DNA from 4 places in the Streptomyces sp. NPDC047108 genome. Region 2 is predicted to be linked to each of the others. Evidence: riboswitches for the same ligand, from Rfam matches in the RefSeq annotation. Region 2 holds a riboswitch; each other region holds the start of a gene.
What was found. Region 2 has a riboswitch for cyclic di-AMP ahead of ABZ822_RS00420 (transglycosylase family protein). Riboswitches for the same ligand answer to the same signal wherever they lie in the genome.
Positions count from the first base shown of each region.

Region 1: linked by a shared signal. The riboswitch ahead of ABZ822_RS24840 (NlpC/P60 family protein) and the one ahead of ABZ822_RS00420 (transglycosylase family protein) in region 2 are both predicted to bind cyclic di-AMP.
Region 3: linked by a shared signal. The riboswitch ahead of ABZ822_RS27370 (M23 family metallopeptidase) and the one ahead of ABZ822_RS00420 (transglycosylase family protein) in region 2 are both predicted to bind cyclic di-AMP.
Region 4: linked by a shared signal. The riboswitch ahead of ABZ822_RS17180 (NlpC/P60 family protein) and the one ahead of ABZ822_RS00420 (transglycosylase family protein) in region 2 are both predicted to bind cyclic di-AMP.

Region 1 is NZ_JBEYUP010000015.1:102,011-107,110, reverse strand. It holds gene ABZ822_RS24865 (8-amino-7-oxononanoate synthase) at 1-966, shown strand, start outside; gene ABZ822_RS24860 (DUF397 domain-containing protein) at 1,005-1,262, opposite strand; gene ABZ822_RS24855 (helix-turn-helix transcriptional regulator) at 1,249-2,172, opposite strand; gene ABZ822_RS24850 (ATP-binding protein) at 2,440-2,868, shown strand; partial or broken gene ABZ822_RS24845 (C40 family peptidase) at 2,977-3,315, opposite strand; partial or broken gene ABZ822_RS24840 (NlpC/P60 family protein) at 3,667-3,780, opposite strand; cyclic di-AMP (ydaO/yuaA leader) riboswitch at 3,783-3,950, opposite strand; gene ABZ822_RS24835 (hypothetical protein) at 4,281-4,589, opposite strand; gene ABZ822_RS24830 (ATP-dependent Clp protease proteolytic subunit) at 4,595-5,100, opposite strand, start outside.
Region 2 is NZ_JBEYUP010000001.1:97,337-102,436, reverse strand. It holds gene ABZ822_RS00430 (cytochrome P450) at 1-735, shown strand, start outside; gene ABZ822_RS00425 (transglycosylase family protein) at 839-1,765, shown strand; cyclic di-AMP (ydaO/yuaA leader) riboswitch at 2,025-2,190, shown strand; gene ABZ822_RS00420 (transglycosylase family protein) at 2,194-2,871, shown strand; gene eno (phosphopyruvate hydratase) at 3,131-4,411, shown strand; gene ABZ822_RS00410 (septum formation initiator family protein) at 4,533-5,006, shown strand; gene ABZ822_RS00405 (DUF501 domain-containing protein) at 5,082-5,100, shown strand, end outside.
Region 3 is NZ_JBEYUP010000020.1:18,322-23,421, reverse strand. It holds gene ABZ822_RS27380 (hypothetical protein) at 1-877, opposite strand, end outside; gene ABZ822_RS27375 (PP2C family protein-serine/threonine phosphatase) at 1,097-2,233, shown strand; cyclic di-AMP (ydaO/yuaA leader) riboswitch at 2,506-2,647, shown strand; gene ABZ822_RS27370 (M23 family metallopeptidase) at 2,659-3,717, shown strand; gene ABZ822_RS27365 (PrsW family intramembrane metalloprotease) at 4,002-5,100, opposite strand, start outside.
Region 4 is NZ_JBEYUP010000007.1:167,565-172,664, reverse strand. It holds gene pcrA (DNA helicase PcrA) at 1-1,828, opposite strand, end outside; cyclic di-AMP (ydaO/yuaA leader) riboswitch at 2,107-2,270, shown strand; gene ABZ822_RS17180 (NlpC/P60 family protein) at 2,278-3,399, shown strand; gene ABZ822_RS17175 (hypothetical protein) at 3,586-3,939, opposite strand; gene ABZ822_RS17170 (C40 family peptidase) at 4,213-5,100, shown strand, end outside.

The sequences.
Region 1 (5,100 bases), on a different contig from region 2:
CGGAGATGGGGCGCGGGCTCCACCGGGTCGCGACTGGTCACCGGCACCACCGAGCTGCACGCCGAGCTGGAGAGCGAGCTGGCGGCCTTCTGCGGATTCGAGGCCGCGCTCGTGCTGTCCTCGGGGTACGCCGCCAACCTCGCCGCCGTCACCGCGCTCAGCGGGCGTGACACGCTCGTCGTCTCCGACGCGGCCAACCACGCCTCGCTGATCGACGGCTGCCGTCTCTCGCGCGCCGAGACCGCCGTCGTCCCGCACGCCGACCCGGGCGCGGTCGCCAAGTCGCTGGACGGGCACGAGGGACGGGCCCTCGCCGTCACCGACTCGATCTTCTCGGTGGACGGCGACGCGGCACCGCTGGCGGAACTCGCCGCCGCGTGCCGCGCGCACGGCGCCGCGCTGCTCGTCGACGACGCGCACGGTCTCGGTGTACTCGGCGACGGCGGGCGGGGCGCGCTGCATGCCGCCGGTCTCGCGGGTGCGCCCGACGTCGTCACCACGGTCACGCTGTCGAAGTCCCTGGGCAGTCAGGGCGGCGCCGTCCTCGGGCCGGCGCGGGTCATCGAGCATCTGGTGAACACGGCCAGGACCTTCATCTTCGATACCGGGCTCGCCCCGGCCGCCGCGGGTGCGGCGCTGGCGAGCCTGCGGATGCTGGCCCGTGAGCCGGAGCGCGCGGCACGGGCCCGTACGGTCGCCTCCGAACTGCACCGCCGGCTCACCGAGGCCGGTCTCGCCACGGTGCGGCCGGACGCGTCCGTGGTCTCCGTCCGGGCGCCGTCCCCGGACGCGGCGGTCCGCTGGGCCGCCGACTGCCGTGCCGCCGGGCTGGTGGTGGGCTGCTTCCGCCCGCCCTCCGTGCCCGACGGCATCTCCCGGCTGCGGCTGACCGCCCGTGCCGATCTCACGGACGGTCAGATCGAGGACGCCGTCGCGGTGATCACCGGAGCGGCACCGGCGGCCTGACGGATGCTCCCGGCCGCACACGGCGCCTGACGAGCACATCAGCTCCGGCGCTCGAACCTCCCCGCCCGGACCTCCCGCACGAACAACTCCCAAGCGGCGGGGGAGAAGAGGAGCGCGGGTCCTGCCGTGTCCTTGGAGTCGCGTACGGCCACGCGGAGCCCGGAGCGCCCGGGGCCGTCAGCGGTTCCCACGACGGTTGCGGGGCCGATGAGGGCCGTCTCCACGCAGTTGTTCATGCCGGTGCTGCGGCTGCTGCGCCGCCAGCTCAGGCCCTGCAGACGGTCACTGGAGCGTATGTACGGGGGGTGGGGGACGGGGTGTTCGTGGGGGGTGGGCACTGCGCCTCCTCAGGGCATCGCCGATGCCGGCGATGAAGGCCAACGAGTCGTCACACGGGAGGGCGCGCCCCCGCAGCGTGTCGAATGCCTCGCTGTACGCCCTGAGATCCTCTTTCCGTTCGAGGTAGAGACTACTCGTCAAGTGGTCAAGAACGACCACGTCCAGATCAGCACTGAGCGGAAATGAAAAAATAACGAAAGGGCCGGTGACTCCGATGTGCATGCCGTGCGCGAACGGCATGACCTGGAGCCGGACATGGGGCAGCGAACCGACCTCGACGAGGTGCTCGAGCTGCTCCGCCATCACCTCGGGGGACTCGACCTCGCGCCGCAACACCGCCTCGTCCAGCACCGCGTGGAGCTCCAGCGGAGGGTGCGCCCGCAGGACGTCCTGGCGCGCGATCCGTACGTCCACCAGCTCGTCGATGCGCGAGGCGGGAAGCGCGGCGAGCGCGGCGCGCGTCACGGCGCGGGCGTAGCGGCAGGTCTGGAGCAGCCCGGGCACGACCAGCGTCTCCAGCGTCCTGGCGCGCACGGCCTCCGCCTCCAGACTGATGAAGTCCCGGTAGGCGGAGGGCAGAAGCTCGCGGTAGGCGTGCCACCACGCGCGCTGACCGCCGTTGGCGTCGGAGTTGGCGAGCGCCGCGAGCAGCGAGCGGAGTTCGGGATCCGTCACCCCGTACACATCCAGCAGCCGGGTCACGTCCGCCGCCTTGACACCGCTGCGTCCCGTCTCGATCCGGCTCACCTTCGACTGGTGCCAGCCGGCCAGGCGGGCGGCCTCGCCGCTGGTCAGACCTGCCATGTCGCGCTGGCGCCGCAGCTCATCGCCGAGCTTGCGGCGGCGTACCGCGGGACCGTGCTGCATGGGATCCTCCCGCTCCTCCCGGTGCCGCTGCCGGGCGGCACCGCGCGCCCGCCCGTGCGTCAGTGTGAGCCCAAATACCGGTTTCCGGCGAAGAGTTCACTGCATCGAGGGACAGATATATGCACATCCCGGTGGATCGCCCCCCGCACCGGACGCATCGGTGGCAGTCTGGCCGAAGGAGTCGCCGGAGGGTGGCTCCGACGTCGTCTCCGTATGCGTACAACGCGTCGGACCCCGGGCCTCGGCGGGAAAGGGACCGCGTCCGCGATGGCAGACCATCATGAAGCATCCATCACCTATCCGAGCGACCCTGCCTCCGTCACGGCGGCCCGCCGGTACGTCAGTGCCGTGCTCGCGGAGTGGGGTCTGCCGGAGAGCGCGGAGTGCGCCGACACCGTGCGGCTCATCGTGTCCGAACTCGCCACCAACGCCGTGGTGCACACGCTCGGCCGGTCGCCCACCTTCACCGTGGACATCCGGCTCGACCGCGACGAGCGTCTGCGTATCGGTGTCACCGACAGCCATCCGCGAAGACCGAGGCGGCTGCCCGCCGCGGTACAGCAGGACAACGGCCGGGGCATGGTGATCATCCGCAGCCTCACGGCCGAGGCCGGCGGCAAGCTCTCCGTCACGCCGACGGCGGAGGGCGGAAAGACCGTATGGATCACCCTGCCCTGGCCGGTCCCGACCACATGAAGCCCCCGGCGTACGGCGGTCGTTGACGAGGGGCCTTTCCGGGGCGGCGCCCGGCGCGCAGGGGATCCGCGCGCCGGGCCGCCCGTTCCGAGGGTGGTGAGAGGAGCCTCAGTCGACCCGGCCGTAGGCGACGTCGTTCGACCAGATCGGATCGACCCTCACGACCGAACCGGCCTTGGGGGAGTGCACGACCTTCCCGTCGCCCGCGTAGATGCCCACGTGGTAGACCCCGCGTCCGGCGCCGAAGAAGACGAGGTCACCGGGGCGCCGGCCGGAGGCCGGGACGCGCCGGGTGGAGTTGTACTGCGCCGACGCGGTCCGGGGGAGCTGCTTGCCCACGGACTTGTACGCGTAGACGGTCAGGCCCGAGCAGTCGAAGCTCCCCGGGCCGGAGGCGCCGTAGCGGTAGGGCGCGCCCCGCTTGGAGTGTGCGGCGTTGAGCGCCCGTGTCCCGAGGTGCAGTTGCTTGCGGGCCTTCGGTGCCTTGGGGCGATGTGCGGGCTGCTTCGCCGCTTTGCCGGATCCGGCCTGCCTCGATGGTTCCTTCCTGGGCGGCTGGGACGGTTTGTGCCGGCTGTCCGGCTCGGCGGAGGAGGGTCCGCCGTCGGGCCGGGTGCCGGGCATGCCCGGCAGGGATCCCGGTGGTCTGCCGCCCGACGGGCCGTTCACGGACGGCTCGTCCCCGATCAGGGCGAACGGGTCGTCGCCTGAGATCTGCTGCTCGATCCCGGACGCTCCCGCCCCGGCCGTGCTGCTCTGGGTCCGGGACGAGTCGGGGCCGGGCGGCGGCACCGCGTACGCCTTCGACGCGGAGCCCGGCGCCAGGAGCGCGCCGCCGACAGCTGCCAGGGTGAGCGCCGAAGCGGCGCCGGCCCGGCCGAGGAGGGACGGGACTTGTGCATGCGCGGTCATGCGCACCCCTTCGTCAGCCGCCTGTGAAGGGTGACCTGTCGGGTTCGGGCAGGCGAAGAATGCCCGGCCGCCGCAGCGGCTTCACCCCAAGGAGCGCCGGTTGAACCGGTGCCCCGGACTGCTCGGGTCCTCCACTCCTGCCGATCCACTGGTGTCGACCGGGCATCCGCGCGGCGGCAGGACTCGGCGTCCGCGTGGACCGCCCCACCGCGATGGCGGGGGCTTGTCGTCTAACGGATCGTCACGCAACGACCGTCAGATTTCCGATCGAAACGGGCACTTACGGCCTTAGTCACATTTGAGGCATTTGGCGGCCCTGGGGGTGATCCGGTACGGGATCCAGCGCTCGGTCATGCCCCGTACCAGCGCGGGAGCGGTGTGCCGGGGGCCGCTCCCCGCGCTCGGATCGCAAGTCGATCAAGTCAATTCTGGGCCTGACGGTACGTCGATCGGGCGAACACGTTCGGCCGTACCGTGACGCCGCGTCGGGCGACGGTTCGTCAACTCCGCCCCTCCGGGGGGAGGGTGACACGTGTGGCACGCCGGTCGCCGTCAAGGACCCGCAACGCGCGCGCCAGCGTCGCGGCGTGGATCGAACTCTCCCCGCGCTCGTGCATCAGAGCCAGCGCGTCCCGCAGCGCGGCCGCCTTGCCGACGAGAGCCTGGGCGGCGCGCAGTCCGCCGTACGTGTCGGAGGAGCGGGCCGGGTTGATGCGGCCCACGAGGTCGAGCACATCGAGGTAACGGTCCACCAGATCGCCCTCAGCGCGCGTCAGGGCGGGCAGCGGCGGCAGTTCGGGCGGCAGCACGCCGCTCACCGCTCGCCGGCCGGGAGGCCGGGGGCCGCCTTGCGATGGGGCACCACGCGGTCGGCGAGCCCGTACGCCAGGGCCGCTTCGGCGTCCAGGACGGTGTCGCGCTCGAGGTCGGCGGCGATGCGCTCCGCCGGCTGCCCCGTGTGGTGTACGAGCAGTCCCTCCAGGAGCGCGCGCAGGCGCAGCAACTCCGCGGCCTGGACCTCCAGGTCGCTCACCTGGCCCTCGACCGGATCCGGCAGGGTCGGCTGGCGGAGGAGCGCACGGGAGCCGGGCAGCATCAGGCGTTTCCCGGGCGTGCCGGCGGCCAGCAGCACCGCGGCCGACGAGGCGGCCTGCCCCAGGCACACGGTCTCGATGTCGCAGCTGACGTACCGCATCGTGTCGTGGACGGCGCACATCGCGGTCGTCGAGCCGCCGGGGGAGTTGATGTAGAGCGAGATGTCCCGGTCGGGGGCGGCGTGTTCGAGGTGGATGAGCTGCGCCGTCACGTCGTTGGCCGCGG
Region 2 (5,100 bases):
ATCCGGCACGGCGGCGGACCGCGCGGCGGGGTGGCCCGGTCGGTGAAGAAAATGCGCCGCTATCTGGCCGAGTTGATCCACCGTAAGCGCGCCGACCCGGGCGACGACCTCATCTCGGGCCTGATCCGGGCCAGTGACCACGGCGAGCACCTCACCGAGGGAGAGGCCGCGGCGATGGCCTTCATCCTGCTCTTCGCCGGGTTCGAGACGACCGTCAACCTGATCGGGAACGGCACGTACGCGCTGCTGCGCAATCCCGGTCAGCGCGAACGCCTCCACCGGGCCCTCGCGGAGGGCGACGAGGCGCTGCTGGCGAACGGCGTCGAGGAACTGCTGCGCTACGACGGGCCGGTGGAGCTCGCCACCTGGCGGTTTGCCACCGAACCGGTCACCATCGGCGGGCAGTCCGTCGCCACCGGCGATCCCGTTCTCGTCGTCCTCGCCGCCGCCGACCGCGACCCCGCACGCTTCGACGACCCGGGCACGCTCGACCTCGCGCGCCGCGACAACCAGCACCTCGGGTACGGCCACGGGATCCACTACTGCCTGGGCGCACCGCTGGCCCGGCTGGAGGCGCAGACCGCACTCGCCGCACTTTTCCGGCGTCTTCCCGACGTACGACTCGCGGCGGAACCTGACGATTTGCGGTGGCGTGGAGGGCTCATCATGCGTGGATTGCGCACGCTTCCGGTCGAGTTCACCCCCTCTAAAATTGAGCAGGTTTCAACTATGTGATCTTCGCGTGATCTCCACTACATCGTCTTGTGACTGCGGTGCGACGGAGCTACTTTCGTGCGCGCACACCCTCGCTTCAGCCGTCTCTCGAAAGGCGCCCCGCATGCGTTCCGGGACCGGTCGGCACCGCCGCCCTCGTCAAGCACCGGCCATCTTCGTCACGGCCGGCGTGGCGGGTTCGGCGATCGCGCTGCCGCTGCTCGCGGCCGGTGGCGCGCAGGCAGCCGACACCGAGACCTGGGACCGGGTCGCCCAGTGCGAGAGCGGCGGCCTGTGGAGCGCGGACACCGGCAACGGCTACTTCGGAGGACTCCAGCTCACCCAGGACACCTGGGAGGAGTACGGCGGCCGCGACTACGCGCCCCGCGCCGATCTCGCCAGCCGCTCCCAGCAGATATCCGTCGCCGAGAAGATCCTCGCCGCCAAGGGGCCCCAGGCGTGGCCGAACTGCGCGCTGGACTCCGGCCTCACCGACGACGGCGAGGCCCCGGACGTGGACCCGGGCATCGACCTGTCACGTCCGGCCGAGACGCTCCTCCCCGGCGAGTCCCCCGCGCCCGGCGAGGACTACGGCGACTCCGGTTCGTCCGCATCCGACCCGCGCGACGGCGGCCAGGAGGACCGCGAGGAGTCCGGCGCACCGTCCGGCGACCACGACCAGGAGCGCGGCGGCTCGGAATCGCCCGCTCCGTCCGAGGAGGCCGGCTCCGGCAAGCACCGCGGTGCGCCCGCGGACGAGGACGCCGGGGACGGCGCGGCCGGTTCGGACCGCAAGGCGGGCGAGAGCAAGGGCGGGGGCGACGGGCGCGAGAACGGCCGTCACGCTTCCCGCGGCGGCGACTCCGGCCGCGCAGGGAAGGACGGGGACTACACCGTCCGACCGGGTGACAGTCTGTCGGCAATCGCCGAAGAGCACTCGCTCGCGGGTGGTTGGCCCGCGCTCTACGAGGCCAACGAGTCGGTCGTCGGCGGCGACCCCGACCTGATTCTCCCTGGTCAGAAGCTCGATCTCGGTGCGTCCCGGCGCTAGTTCGCGGCCGGGTTCATCGCTCCGGAGCGACTGAGAGAAGCATCTCATCGGCCCAACGGGCACCTTCCGCCTGCCCGATCCGCCCGTACCTGCCCCGACCTGCACAGATAAAGACAACAGCGGGAAATTCAGGGGCTCCTGGTGCTGGATGTCGGTTTTTGAACCGGTGGGACTTGTGTGCTTACCGTCGAAGCCGCTCGCCACACGGTGGGCGCCGACGGCCATCACGCCGAATCCTGCCGGTGGCCGGAGGACAGTCGACGCGTCAGCGCCGTAGGCAGGAGCGGGGGACCCAAGGTAAGTGCCGGACGGACCGCGGCAGCGGAACGGACGGCTAGGGGTGAAGACCGGTGCGCGAGCACCGGGCCGGGCCGCTCACAGCCCGAACCCGACAGCTCACCTCGCAGGCGTCGGTGAGGAGATGTTCCATGCTGCTTTCCGGCAACAAGGGTACCCGGGGCGCGCACCGCCGCCCATCGGCCATGGCCCGCATCGCAGCGCTCGCCGGTGTCGCCGGCACCGCGGTCGCCGTACCGCTCATGGGCGCCACATCGGCGAACGCCGCCTCCGTCGGAACCTGGGAGAAGGTCGCCCAGTGCGAGTCCGGCGGCGACTGGCACATCAACACCGGCAACGGCTACTACGGCGGGCTGCAGTTCTCGAAGTCGAGCTGGGCCGCGGCGGGCGGCACCCAGTACGCGCCCCGCGCCGATCTGGCCAGCAAGGAGCAGCAGATCGCCACCGCCGAGAAGCTGCTCGACATACAGGGGCCGGGTGCCTGGTCCTGCGCCGGCGCGGGCGGCCTGACCGCCGGCGGCCCGGACGCGGACGTGGACACCGCCCGCTCCTCGGCCGGGGGCGCCGAGGCCCGCGCCGACCGCAGCGACCGCGGCGACGGCCCGGGTACGTCGGGGCGGGCCGCGCCCAAGAGCGGCCCGGTGAAGAAGGGCGACGGCGAGTACGAGGTCAAGCCCGGTGACACCCTCGGCAGCATCGCCGACGCCGAGCGCGTCGAGGGGGGCTGGAAGAAGCTCTACGAGCGGAACAAGAAGATCGTCGACCGCGCCGACCTGATCTACCCCGGCCAGCGTCTCCACCTGAGCTGACCCGGTCGCGGGCCCGGCGCCACGGGCCGGGCCCGCCCCGTCCGCCGTGCCGGCCCGCCCCGGCTCGGGTGCCGGGCCCGCCCGCCGGCCGCGCGGATCATGAGCCCCCAAAGATCCCCTTTACGGGCCTTTGGGGGCCTTTTCGTCTCGGGGGGCGGGCAGAGGACGGCCGAGGATCCGGGGCCGGTTAGGCTCATGCCGCAGACAGGGATTCACGCAGTCCCTGCGTCCCAGCGTCAGATCCCAGAAGGAGATGCTCGTGCCGTCCATCGACGTCGTCGTAGCCCGCGAGATCCTCGACTCGCGAGGCAACCCCACGGTCGAGGTCGAGGTCGGCCTCGACGACGGCAGCACCGGCCGTGCCGCCGTTCCCTCCGGTGCCTCCACCGGAGCGTTCGAGGCCCTCGAGCTCCGCGACGGCGACAAGAGCCGCTACGGCGGCAAGGGCGTGGAGAAGGCCGTGCTCGCCGTGATCGAGCAGATCGGCCCGGAGCTGGTCGGCTACGACGCCACCGAGCAGCGCCTGATCGACCAGGCGATGTTCGACCTGGACGCCACCCCGGACAAGTCCTCGCTCGGCGCCAACGCGATCCTCGGTGTCTCCCTCGCCGTCGCGCACGCCGCCTCCGAGGCCTCCGACCTGCCGCTCTTCCGCTACCTCGGCGGACCGAACGCGCACCTGCTGCCGGTCCCGATGATGAACATCCTCAACGGCGGCTCGCACGCCGACTCCAACGTGGACATCCAGGAGTTCATGATCGCGCCGATCGGCGCCGAGTCCTTCTCCGAGGCGCTGCGCTGGGGCGCCGAGGTCTACCACACCCTGAAGTCCGTCCTGAAGGAGCGGGGCCTGTCCACCGGCCTCGGCGACGAGGGCGGCTTCGCGCCGAACCTCGACTCCAACCGCGAGGCCCTCGACCTGATCGTCGAGGCCATCAAGAAGGCCGGCTACCAGCCCGGCCAGGACATCGCGCTCGCCCTGGACGTCGCCGCCACCGAGTTCTACAAGGACGGCGTCTACGCCTTCGAGGGCAAGACCCGCACGGCGGCCGAGATGACCTCGTACTACGCCGAGCTGGTCGACGCGTACCCGCTGGTCTCCATCGAGGACCCGCTGAACGAGGAGGACTGGGACGGCTGGAAGACCATCACCGAGCGGCTCGGTGACAAGGTCCAGCTCGTCGGCGACGACCTGTTCGTCACCAACCCGGAGCGTCTGGCCCGCGGCATCGAGAACAACACCGCCAACGCGCTGCTGGTCAAGGTCAACCAGATCGGTTCCCTGACCGAGACCCTCGACGCCGTCGAGCTGGCCCAGCGCAACGGCTTCAAGTGCATGATGTCCCACCGCTCCGGCGAGACCGAGGACGTCACCATCGCCGACCTGGCCGTCGCCACCAACTGCGGCCAGATCAAGACCGGCGCCCCGGCCCGCTCCGAGCGCGTCGCCAAGTACAACCAGCTCCTGCGCATCGAGGAGATCCTCGACGACGCCGCGGTGTACGCCGGCCGCAGCGCCTTCCCGCGCTTCAAGGGCTGACCCAGGGGAGCGCCGCGGGGCCGCAGGAAGCCCACGGGCGTTCGCTCCGGCCTTCGTACGTCCCCGGCCGCGGTCCCGTACCGTGGCCGGGGACGTCCGTATCCGACTGCAGGGAGGCGATGTGGGCGCGGACCGGGAGCGGTTCTCCACCGCGACCAGACTCAAGGCGCTCGGCGAGCAGGCCGCCGCCCGGGTCTACCGGGCCCAGGCCCGCAAGGCGCCCCGGCGCAGCCGGCTCACCGGCCGTGCCGCGCTGCTCGCGCTGGTCGTCTGCTCGCTCGTCGTCGCCCTGGCGTACCCGATGCGGCAGTGGGTCTCCCAGCGTTCGGAGATCGCCGAGCAGCAGCGCCAGGCCGAGCAGGCGCGCCGGGCCGTGGAGAAGCTGCGCGACGAGAAGGCCCGCTGGCAGGACCCGGCGTACGTGGAGCGGCAGGCCCGCGAGCATCTGCACTTCCTCCGGCCGGGCGAGACCGGCTACACCGTGGTCGGCGGCGGCTCGTACGACAGCAGGCCGCCGCAGGGCGAGGGGATGGCCGACCGCGCCTGGTACACCAACCTCTGGGAAGGCGTCGACCGCGTCGACGCCCGCGGCTGACCGGCCCCCGAAGTCCCCTCGACCGCACCCGATTTCCCGATCCGACCGACGAGAACCGAAGAGATCTGCGCAGGCATGGACACGCCCCCTCCCC
Region 3 (5,100 bases), on a different contig from region 2:
CGCCGCGGACGTCACCGGGGCGCCGCGCGCGGTCCATCGCGGCCTTGGCCTTGTCGTACGAGTCCAGTGCCGCGGCGTAGTCCTCGCGCATCGCGTCCGTGGTCTCCGGGGCCGAAGGGTCGAAGTCGATCCGCTCGACCTCCTCGCCGAAGGCGGTGATGTCCTCGTCGACGACGGGGCGGAGCGTCGCCAGCTGCGCACGCTCCCGCTCGGCCCGGCGCCGCCGGTTCCGGCTGCCGACCAGCAGCGCGCCACCGCCGACGGCCGCGATCAGCACGCCGAGCGTGGCCAGGAGCCCGAGCGGGCCGACCCGGGTGGAGGGGGAGGTGTCCGTCCCGGTGTCCGTGGCGGAGCCGCCGCTCCAGGTGTCCGGGGCGTGGCCGCTCGCCTGCGGCAGGGCGTCGTCGACGAAGGACTCGACCATGGCCTGTACATCGCCGGGGGACGAGCGCTCCACGGAGCCGCTGAGGTTGTCGACCGCGTTGCGGGACATCACGGAGGAGTCGGCCCCGGCGTCGAACCGGTCGCCCAGCGCGACCGCGTAGACACCGGTGATCCCGGTCTTGTTCCGCAGGTCCTGGAGCAGGGTCGGCGGGTTGAATTCCTTGGCGGCCGGCAGCACGGCGACGAACACCGGCTTGTCCGCCTTCTTGATCTTGTCCGCCAGAGCGTCCGCGGCCGGAGGCGGAAGCTGGTCCCTCGCCCGCGGATCGACGTACACAGGGCCCTTGCTCAGGGCGTTCGCGGCGCTGTCGAGCCCGTCCGCGGCTCGCGCCCCGGGTGCCATGACGGCCACCAGTACGAGAGCGACGGCGACGACCGCCAGCACCGGCACGAGCAGGATGCGACCCGCCCAGGGCTTCGCTGCGGTGTTCATATCTACGAAGTTAACTCCAAAGCCGCAATGATGGGGCTTCCAGCCCATCCGGTGCCTTTCGGTGCACTCCGGTCCTGGGCACGTCGCGCGTCCGGTCCGGGGTGTGTCGCGCCCCGCCGACCCGCCCGATTCGCGTACGGCGCCCCACCCGGCGAGGGTGGAAGTGGCGCGCGCTCGGACAGGTCGCCGCGCCCGGCACGGATGGGCAGGAGTCAGCAGGTGGGGACGCATGTCGAGGGACCTCGCCGCCTCGGTGGAGCCCGCCGTCCCAGCGCCCGGGTCATCCGCTGGGTCCCGGTTCTGCTGATCATCGGCGGCGCCGTCTTCGACCTCATGACGCCGCCCCCCTTCACGGGCTCCCCCTTCTTCTCGGCCGCCCCGCTCGTGGCCGCCCCGTTCTTCTCGCTCGGGGTCACGGCCCTCACGGGTGGGGCGAGCGTGCTCACCGTGCTCGCCCTGCGCCTGTACGACACGCGGCTCACCGACATCGAGTCGGTCACCGAGCTCGTCACGGTCTTCACGGTCGCCGTGCTCGCCCTGCTCATCAACCGTGTCGTGCGCCTGGGCGACCGGCGCCTCGCCTCGGCGCGCACCATCGCGGAGGCCGCCCAGCGTGCCGTCCTGCCCGACCCCGCCGAGCGGATCGGCGGCTTCGACGTCGCCGCGCGCTACGAGGCCGCCCACGCCGAGGCCAGCATCGGCGGCGACCTCTACGCCGTGCAGGACACCCCGTACGGGGTGCGCCTGATCGTCGGGGACGTACGGGGCAAGGGGCTGGGCGCCGTCGAAGCGGTGGCGATCCTCATCGGCTCGTTCCGGGAGGCGGCCGAGCAGGAGGCGACGCTGGACGGGCTCGCCCGGCGACTGGAGGGGGCGCTGCGCCGCGAGAGCGCTCGGCAGGAGGAGCTGGAGCCGTACGAGGGCTTCACCACGGTCGTCCTGGCCGAGGTGCACCCGGCCGGCGGTCCGGCCGACGCGAGCTCGCTGCGTCTGCTCAACCGCGGCCACCCGTCGCCGCTGCTGCTCTACGAGGACGGCCGTCTGAGCACCGCCGATCCGAAGGTGGCCGCGCTGCCTCTCGGCATGGACGACCTCGGCGTCTGGCCGGACCTGGTCCAGGAGTTCGCGTTCCCCGGCGGCGCCACGCTGCTGCTCTTCACCGACGGGGTGACCGAGGCGCGCAACGCGCGCGGTGTCTTCTACGACCCGGGGGAGCGGCTGCGCGGTATGCACTTCCCCGATCCCGGCACGCTCCTCGACGCCCTCGTGGACGATGTCCGGCGGCACGCGGCGGGTGAGGCACCGGATGACATGGCGCTGCTCGCGGTGACACGTCCGGTGCGCCACGGACCGTAACCGGATCGCACCCCTCCGCATAACAACTGACGAACCATCAGCTAGAGACGCTTGCCGGTCGAGAGGTCAACTCGCCCGTTTTTCCTGGATCATGTACCGATTTGCCCCTACGGATTTCGTTAACGATCACACGGAACAGCTTGGAAACAGGTCCCGCGGTCTATTAACGTTCGATAACGCAGCGCGGTCGTCCCAGCCGCCACAAGAGGTGGCACCGTGCGCCTACGCCGAATCCCGCACCATCAGCACCACCAGTACCACCGCAGTGATCCGCACCACTGGCACCAACTGCACCAAGGGAACCGGGGAACCACACTCTTGGGGTGAATCGGGCACCTTTCCCAAAGGCGCTCGTAGGAGACCTTCCTGCTCCGAACCCGTCAGCTAACCCGGTAGGCGTGAAGGAAGGAAAGGAGAGCGCCCGCGTGGCGTCCAACAGGCCTGCTCCGGAGCCCTTGTACGAACCCTCCGCCCCTTACGGCCCCGGCGGATTCGGCGAGTTCGGCGAGGAACCCCCGGCCGCCGGTGACGGCGAGTGGAACCCGACCGAGGACTCCCTTGCGCCGGTACGCGGCAGGCACCGCGTCATCAAGCAGCGCGGTGGCGGCATGGCCCGCAGCGGCGCCGTCCTCGGTGTCGGCATGTTCGCGGCCGTCGGCGCCGGCGGCATGGCCAGCGCGCAGGACAAGCCCCCGGTCTCCATCTCCATGCCCGACCTCGGCTCCGTCTCGGACCAGCTCCCGGACGCGAAGTCCCTGCCGGGCATCGGTTCCCTGGTGTCCGACGAAGACACCCCCGCCGGAGCCGCGACCCCGCTCTCCACCGCGGGACTCACCGACACCGAGGCCGCCAACGGCACCGGCGCGGGCGAGGCGTTGCGCGCCCGCATCATGCGCCAGGCCGAGCAGCAGCAGACCGCGGCCGAGAGCGCGCAGCGCGACGCGGCCCAGAAGGCCGCGGCGAAGAAGGCCGCCGAAGAGGCGGCCGAGGCCAAGGAGAAGGCCGCGGAGGCCAAGGCGGCCGCCGTGCGCAAGGCCAAGGAGGAGGCGGCGCGCAAGGCCGAGGAGGAGCGACTGGCCAAGCTGGCCAAGCAGTTCACCCTCCCCGTCGCCTCGTACACGCTCACCGCCGGCTTCGGACAGGCCGGCTCCCTGTGGTCCAGCGACCACACCGGGCTCGACTTCGCAGCCCCGAGCGGCACCCCGGCCAAGGCGGTGCACGGCGGCACGATCACCGAGGCCGGCTGGGCGGGCTCCTACGGCTACCGGATCATCCTCACCCTCGACGACGGCACCGAGGTCTGGTACTGCCACCTGTCCTCGATGACCAAGACGTCCGGGAAGGTGACGACGGGCGAGACCATCGGCCGCGTCGGTGCCACGGGCAACGTCACCGGCGCCCACCTCCACCTGGAGGTCCGTCCGGGCGGCGGCGACCCGATCGACCCGGCCGCGTGGCTGCGCGGCAAGGGCCAGACTCCCTGACCCGGAGCCCGCTCCCTTCCCCTCCCGCGCCGCCCCGGCGCGCTCACCCTGAGGCCGTCCGTCCACCGGTCGGCCACCCCCACCGCGTTCGCCGACAGCCCCGGTGTTTCCTCCCCCCTGGCACCGGGGCTGCCGGTCTGTCCGCATGCAGTCCACGGCCCACGTCCACGGCCCACGTCCACGGCCCACGGCAACGGCCCACGGGCCGACGTCCGGTGTGCTGATCGACGTCCGGCCGCCCTGTGCTCAGCCGGTCGTCCCCGGCGCGGCCTCCGCGCGGTGCGTCAACGGCCGTACGGAGGACGGTGATCGGTCGGCGCGGCCGGTCCCTGGCCACCGCCGTACGGGCCCGGACCGTGCTGCGGAGGGACCCCGTGCCCCTGCCCGTACGGTCCCTGCCCGTACCTGCCCTGACCGTACGGTCCCTGGCCGTACGGCTGCGGCATGCCGGGGCCGTACGGCGAGCGGCCCTGCGGACCTGGCCCGTGTCCCCACTGCGGCGCGACCCGGGGCGGCGACGTGACCAACGCGGCGTGAGCCAGGGCGGGTTGGGCCACCTCCTTGCGCTGCCAGAGGTGGTGCAGCAGCTCCTGCTCCCGGGCGACGAAGTCCGCCCCGGCCGTCCCCCGGTGCGCCCGCTGCCGCAGGAAGGCGAGCGTGGTGGCGAAGGACTCGTACTCGGCGACGGCCCGCGCCGCGTCCTTCCCGTGGTGGCGCCGCGCCACGCTGCGCGCGAGCGAGCGCGCCCGCATGGACGCCAGCGCCTGCGGCTCCGGCGGCATCAGCCAGCCGGCCGCCACATAGGCGGGGAGCTGGGCCCGTACGGTCTTCAGCTCGCTGCCGCGCGACCAGACCACCAGCCAGATCAGCAGCCCGAACACCGGGACCATGAACATGCCGTAGACGGCGATGAATCCGAGACCGCCGACGGTGGCCGAACCGTTCCACACCGCGTGCAGCACGATCGCCGTGAGAAGGCCCGCGAGGGGCACGAGAACGCGCCGCGCCCGCTGCCGGGGTGTGGCGAGCGCGGCGATGCCGAAGCCGATGCCGGTCAGCGCCGTGAACAGCGGATGCGCGAACGGCGACATGACGATGCGGATGAAGAACGTCGCCGCGGTCACCGAGATCCCGGACGAGCCGAGGGCCTGGTCCTCCCCGAAGGCGTTGCCCAGGTAGAGGATGTTCTCGGTGAAGGCGAAGCCGGTCGCGGTGATCCCGGCGATCACGACACCGTCGACGATGCCGTCGAAGTCGCGGCGGCGGAAGACGAAGAGCAGCAGCAGCGCGGCGCCCTTCGCGCTCTCCTCCACCACCGGGGCTATGACCGTGGCGCCCCAGGTCTGCGCCTCCGTCGGGGACGACGGTTCGACGCGGGTGGCT
Region 4 (5,100 bases), on a different contig from region 2:
CGGTGCGCTCCTGCTCGAACTCCAGCGCCACGGCGGCGAGTTCCTGGAGGTTCTCGATCCGCGTCTCGTCCTGCGGGTCGGTGGACGCCTGGAGTTCGGCCAGATAGCCCGTGCGCTCCAGGACGGCTTCGAGGATCGTCGCGGGACCGGCTCCGGACTCGGTGATCGTCCGCAGCTCTTCCATCAGGGTGTTGAACCGCTTGACGGCGTTGGCCGAGCGCGCGGCCATGCCGTACGCCTCGTCCACGCGCCGCAGCGCCTGGGCGAACGAGACCTTCTCGCGCAGCGCGAGCGCCTCGATCATCGCCTCGGCACGGTCACCGATGCCGCGCTTGGGGACGTTGAGGATCCGGCGCAGCGGCACCGTGTCCTCGGGGTTGGCCAGCACCCGCAGATACGCGAGGACGTCACGGACCTCGCGGCGCTCGTAGAAGCGGACGCCGCCGACGACCTTGTACGGCAGGCCGACCCGGATGAAGATCTCCTCGAAGACCCGGGACTGGGCGTTGGTGCGGTAGAAGACGGCGACGTCTCCTGCTCTGGCCTCGCCCTCGTCCGTCAGGCGGTCTATCTCGTCGGCGACGAACTGTGCCTCGTCGTGCTCGGTGTCGGCGACGTAGCCGGTGATGGCCGATCCGGCTCCGGCCTCCGTCCACAGGTTCTTGGGGCGGCGGTCGGCGTTGCGCTCGATGACCGCGTTGGCGGCGGAGAGGATCGTCTGCGTGGAGCGGTAGTTCTGCTCCAGCAGGATCGTCGTCGCGTCGGGGTAGTCCTCCTCGAACTGGAGGATGTTGCGGATCGTGGCACCGCGGAAGGCGTAGATCGACTGGTCGGCGTCACCCACGACGCACAGCTCGCCCACACCGTCCTCGGGGGCGGTGTCCTCGGTGCCGACCAGCTCGCGCACCAGCATGTACTGGGCGTGGTTGGTGTCCTGGTACTCGTCCACCAGCACATGGCGGAAGCGTCGCCGGTAGTGCTCGGCCACGTCGGGGAACGCTTGGAGCAGATGGACGGTGGTCATGATGATGTCGTCGAAGTCCAGCGCGTTGGCCTCGCGCAGCCGCGACTGGTACAGCGTGTACGCCTCGGCGAGGGTCTTCTCGAAGGGGTCGGACGCCTGCCCCGCGAAGTCCTCCTCGTCGATCAGCTCGTTCTTGAGGTTGGAGATCTTCGCGCTGAAGGACTTCGGCGGATAGCGCTTCGGGTCGAGGTCCAGGTCGCGGCAGACCAGTGACATCAGGCGCTTGGAGTCGGCGGCGTCGTAGATCGAGAAGCTGGAGGTGAAGCCGAGCTTCTTGCTCTCGCGGCGCAGGATGCGGACGCAGGCGCTGTGGAAGGTGGAGACCCACATCGCCTTGGCGCGCGGGCCGACCAGCTCCTCGACGCGCTCCTTCATCTCGCCCGCGGCCTTGTTGGTGAAGGTGATCGCGAGGATCTGGCCGGGGTGCACCTGCCGGGCGCCGAGCAGATACGCGATGCGGTGGGTGAGCACCCGGGTCTTGCCGGAGCCGGCCCCGGCGACGATGAGCAGCGGAGAGCCGCTGTGGACGACGGCGGAACGCTGCTCCTCGTTCAGCCCCTCGAGCAGCGCGGCGGTGTCCACCACGGGGCGGTGCGCGCCGTTGCGGTAGTACCGCTCGCGCGCCTCCTCGTCCGCGGAGGCGTCGAAGCGGCCGCCGAAGAGATCGGCGGAGATCTCCTCGCCGCCGCCCTCCTCGGGCGGCGGGGGCGGGTGCTCCTCACCGGGTCGTCCCGCGTGGGCGGAGGCGCCCGGGGCGCGGTGCTGGAAGCCCGCCAGGAAGTTGTCGTCAAAGAGGCTGCTCATCGCTCCCCGAGTCTAGGCGGCCGGACCGACAGCCCACGCCGGATCCCGGTCGTCGGACGGACGGAGCCCCGATCCGGTTCCGCCGGACCCGGATCCGGGTCCGAACGATCATGCCGCGGATTGGTCACGAAAAGGTTTCGGGCATATCGAACATCAGCCTTCACAGGTACCCCACACGTTGGCTACCGTGCTCGCTCAGGTGGCCCGCAACCCCCCGTCGACGACCCGCGTCGGCACGAGCCGCCTCCGCTGAATCCGGCGCTGCCCGGCGGATGTCCGACCGACGTCCCCTCGGCATCCGGAACCGGGGACCCACACGTCCCACCGGGGTGAATCGGCCCGCGCACGTGCACTGAGCAGTCCGTCGGCGCGGCGCCGTAGGGCAGCCTTCCGATCGCCCGAACCCGACAGCTAACCCGGTAAGCGGTCCACGGAAGGAGACGCGCGCCTTGGCGTCGCACCGCAAATCGCGGCTTCGTGGCCTCACGTCACCCGGCTCGGGCCGGGCTGCCGTCGGGCTGACGACCGCGGCCCTCGCATCGGTCGGCCTGTTGTCGCAGACAGCGCAGGCGGCTCCGGGCGAGCCGAAACAGGGCATCGAAGAAGTCCAGAAGAAGGTGGACGAGCTCTACCGGCAGGCCGGCAGCGCCACGCAGTCGTACAACCAGGCCAAGGAACGCACGGATCAGCAGCGCACCCGCGTCGACCGGCTGCTCGACGACGTCGCCAAGCGCACCGAGAAGCTGAACGAGGCGCGACGGCTGCTCGGCAGCTACGCGGCCACCCAGTACCGCAACGGCGGCATGGCGTCGACGGCCACGATGATGCTCGCCGACGATCCGCAGAGCTACTTCGACCAGGACCATCTGATGTCCCGTATGACCGGGCAGCAGAAGCAGGCGGTCGAGGACTTCCAGACCCAGCAGCGCGCCGCGACGAAGAAGCGCGCCGAGGCCACGGAGAGCCTGGCGGGTCTGACCGAGTCGCAGAAGCAGCTCCGCACCACCAAGGAGTCGGTGCAGCGCAAACTCTCGGACGCACGCGAGCTGTTGTCGAAGCTGACCGCCGAGGAGAAGGCTCGGCTGGCCGCTATCGAGCGCAAGAAGAAGGCCGAGGCCAAGCGCAAGGCCGAGGAACTGGCCCGGCAGCAGGCCGAGAAGCAGCGCCAGGAGGAGGCCGACCAGGGCTCCGGCCAGGCCGAGGGCTCCTCCGGCTCGTACTCGGCCAAGGCCGAGAAGGCGCTCGCCTTCGCGCGGGCCCAGATAGGCAAGCCGTACGTGTGGGGGGCCACCGGCCCCAACTCCTTCGACTGCTCGGGTCTGACCCAGGGCGCCTGGAAGGCCGCAGGGGTCTCGCTGCCGCGCACCACCTGGGACCAGGTGAAGGTCGGCACGCGGGTCGCCACCGAGGACCTGAAGCCGGGTGACCTCGTCTTCTTCTACGACGACATCAGCCACGTGGGCATCTACACCGGCAACGGCCAGATGATCCACGCGCCGAAGCCGGGTGCGAACGTCCGCACCGAGGCCATCACGTACATGCCGATCTACGGCAGTGTCCGGCCCGCGTAGCAGCGGCTCTTCTCAAGGGGTGCCCCGGCCGGGGCACCCCTTGGTGCCGGGCGGTGTCCGGCCCCGGCGGCGGGGCGGGACCCGCCCGTACGGTCAGGCACCGCGCGGCCGGGGGGCTGCGCGGTGTCCACGGGGGCGGGGTGTTCGGACACGGGAGCGGCGGACAGGCCCGCCCTCAGGTCGCCGTCAGGTCCAGAGCACGGCGATGAAGATGTTGGCAAGCGTGAGCAGGCCGACGGCGCCGAAAGCCCCCTTCTCGACCTTCTCCTCGTCCCGCTTCACATAGACGAGGGCGAGGATGACGACCAGGACGGCGAGCTTCACGCCGATCTTGACGTTGTTCACCGTCTGGTCGTCGGCCTGGTTCAGCCCCACCAGCGCGACACCGGTGACGAGCATGGTCAGCGCGCCGTGCAGCATGCCCGGCGTGAAGCGCGCGGTGCCCTGGCCCATCGCCTTCATCTGGTTCAGGAAGCCGCCGAGCAGGGCCGCGATGCCGATGATGTGCAGGCCGACAAAGACATTGATGGCTATGTCCATGCGCGGAGCCTAGCCGGGCCCATAGCAGCCGCTCCCACTCAGGTGGCCCTCAATTGCCGCTTCGGTCATGCCCGGAGGGCGAATGACCACAGCGTGGGGAAATCACCCGGTCCGTACGATCAGTGCCGTACCGAAACGTTTCAGTCCCGGTCATCCCGGCTCACGACCGTGACGAAGCGGATTAACGTCCTCCCCCTAGGTGCCCGTACGGCACCCCGGAACGGCCCCCTCCGCAAGGCCACCGGAGACCAGGGGAAGGAAGTGACGACCGCCGTGGCCTCGCACAGGAAGCCCAGGCAGCGATCGTTCATCGGCTCGCTGACGGGCAGCACCGCCGTCCGTACGGCCGCGACGTTCGCCCTCGCGGGCGCGGCGGGCTCCGTCGCCCTCGAAGGAGCCGCCCAGGCCGACCCGGCGCCCACCCCGGCGCAGGTGCGGGAGAAGGTCGACCGGCTCCACCACGACGCCGAGGTCGCCACCGAGAAGTACAACGGCGCGATGGAGAAGACGCGTACGGCGCAGCGGTCCCTGGACCGTCTCCGCGACGAGGCGGCCCGCAGGACCGGGAAGCTCAGCGCCTCACGCAACGCGCTCGGCTCGATCGCCACGTCCCAGTACCGCTCCGGCGGCATCGACCCGGCGCTCCAGCTCGTCCTCTCCTCCTCACCCGACGACTACCTCGACCGTGCGGCCGTCGTCGAGCGCGCCGGCAGCCGCCAGGCGACTGCCGTCTCCGGCGTCCAGCGACAGCTCCGCGCCCTTGAGCAGGTACGGAGCGAGGCGTCCGGGAAACTGTCCGAACTCAAGGACCACCAGGCCGCGTTGGGCCGACACAAGCGCACCGTGCACGGCAAGCTCCGCGAGGCCGAGCGGCTGCTCGACCGGCTGACGGCGGCGCAACGCGCGGCGGTCCTCGACCAGGACGGCCACTCCGCGGACGGCCTCGCCATCGCGGGCCGGGCGGGCCGCTCAGTGCCCCGCGGCCCGGTGCGGGCCCCCAACGCCCGCGCCGCCCAGGCGGTCACATACGCGCAGAGCGCCCTGGGCAAGCCGTACGTCTGGGGTGCCACGGGCCCCTCCGGTTACGACTGCTCGGGTCTGACCCAGGCCGCCTGGCGCGCCGCCGGGGTGTCCCTGCCGCGCACCACGTACACGCAGATC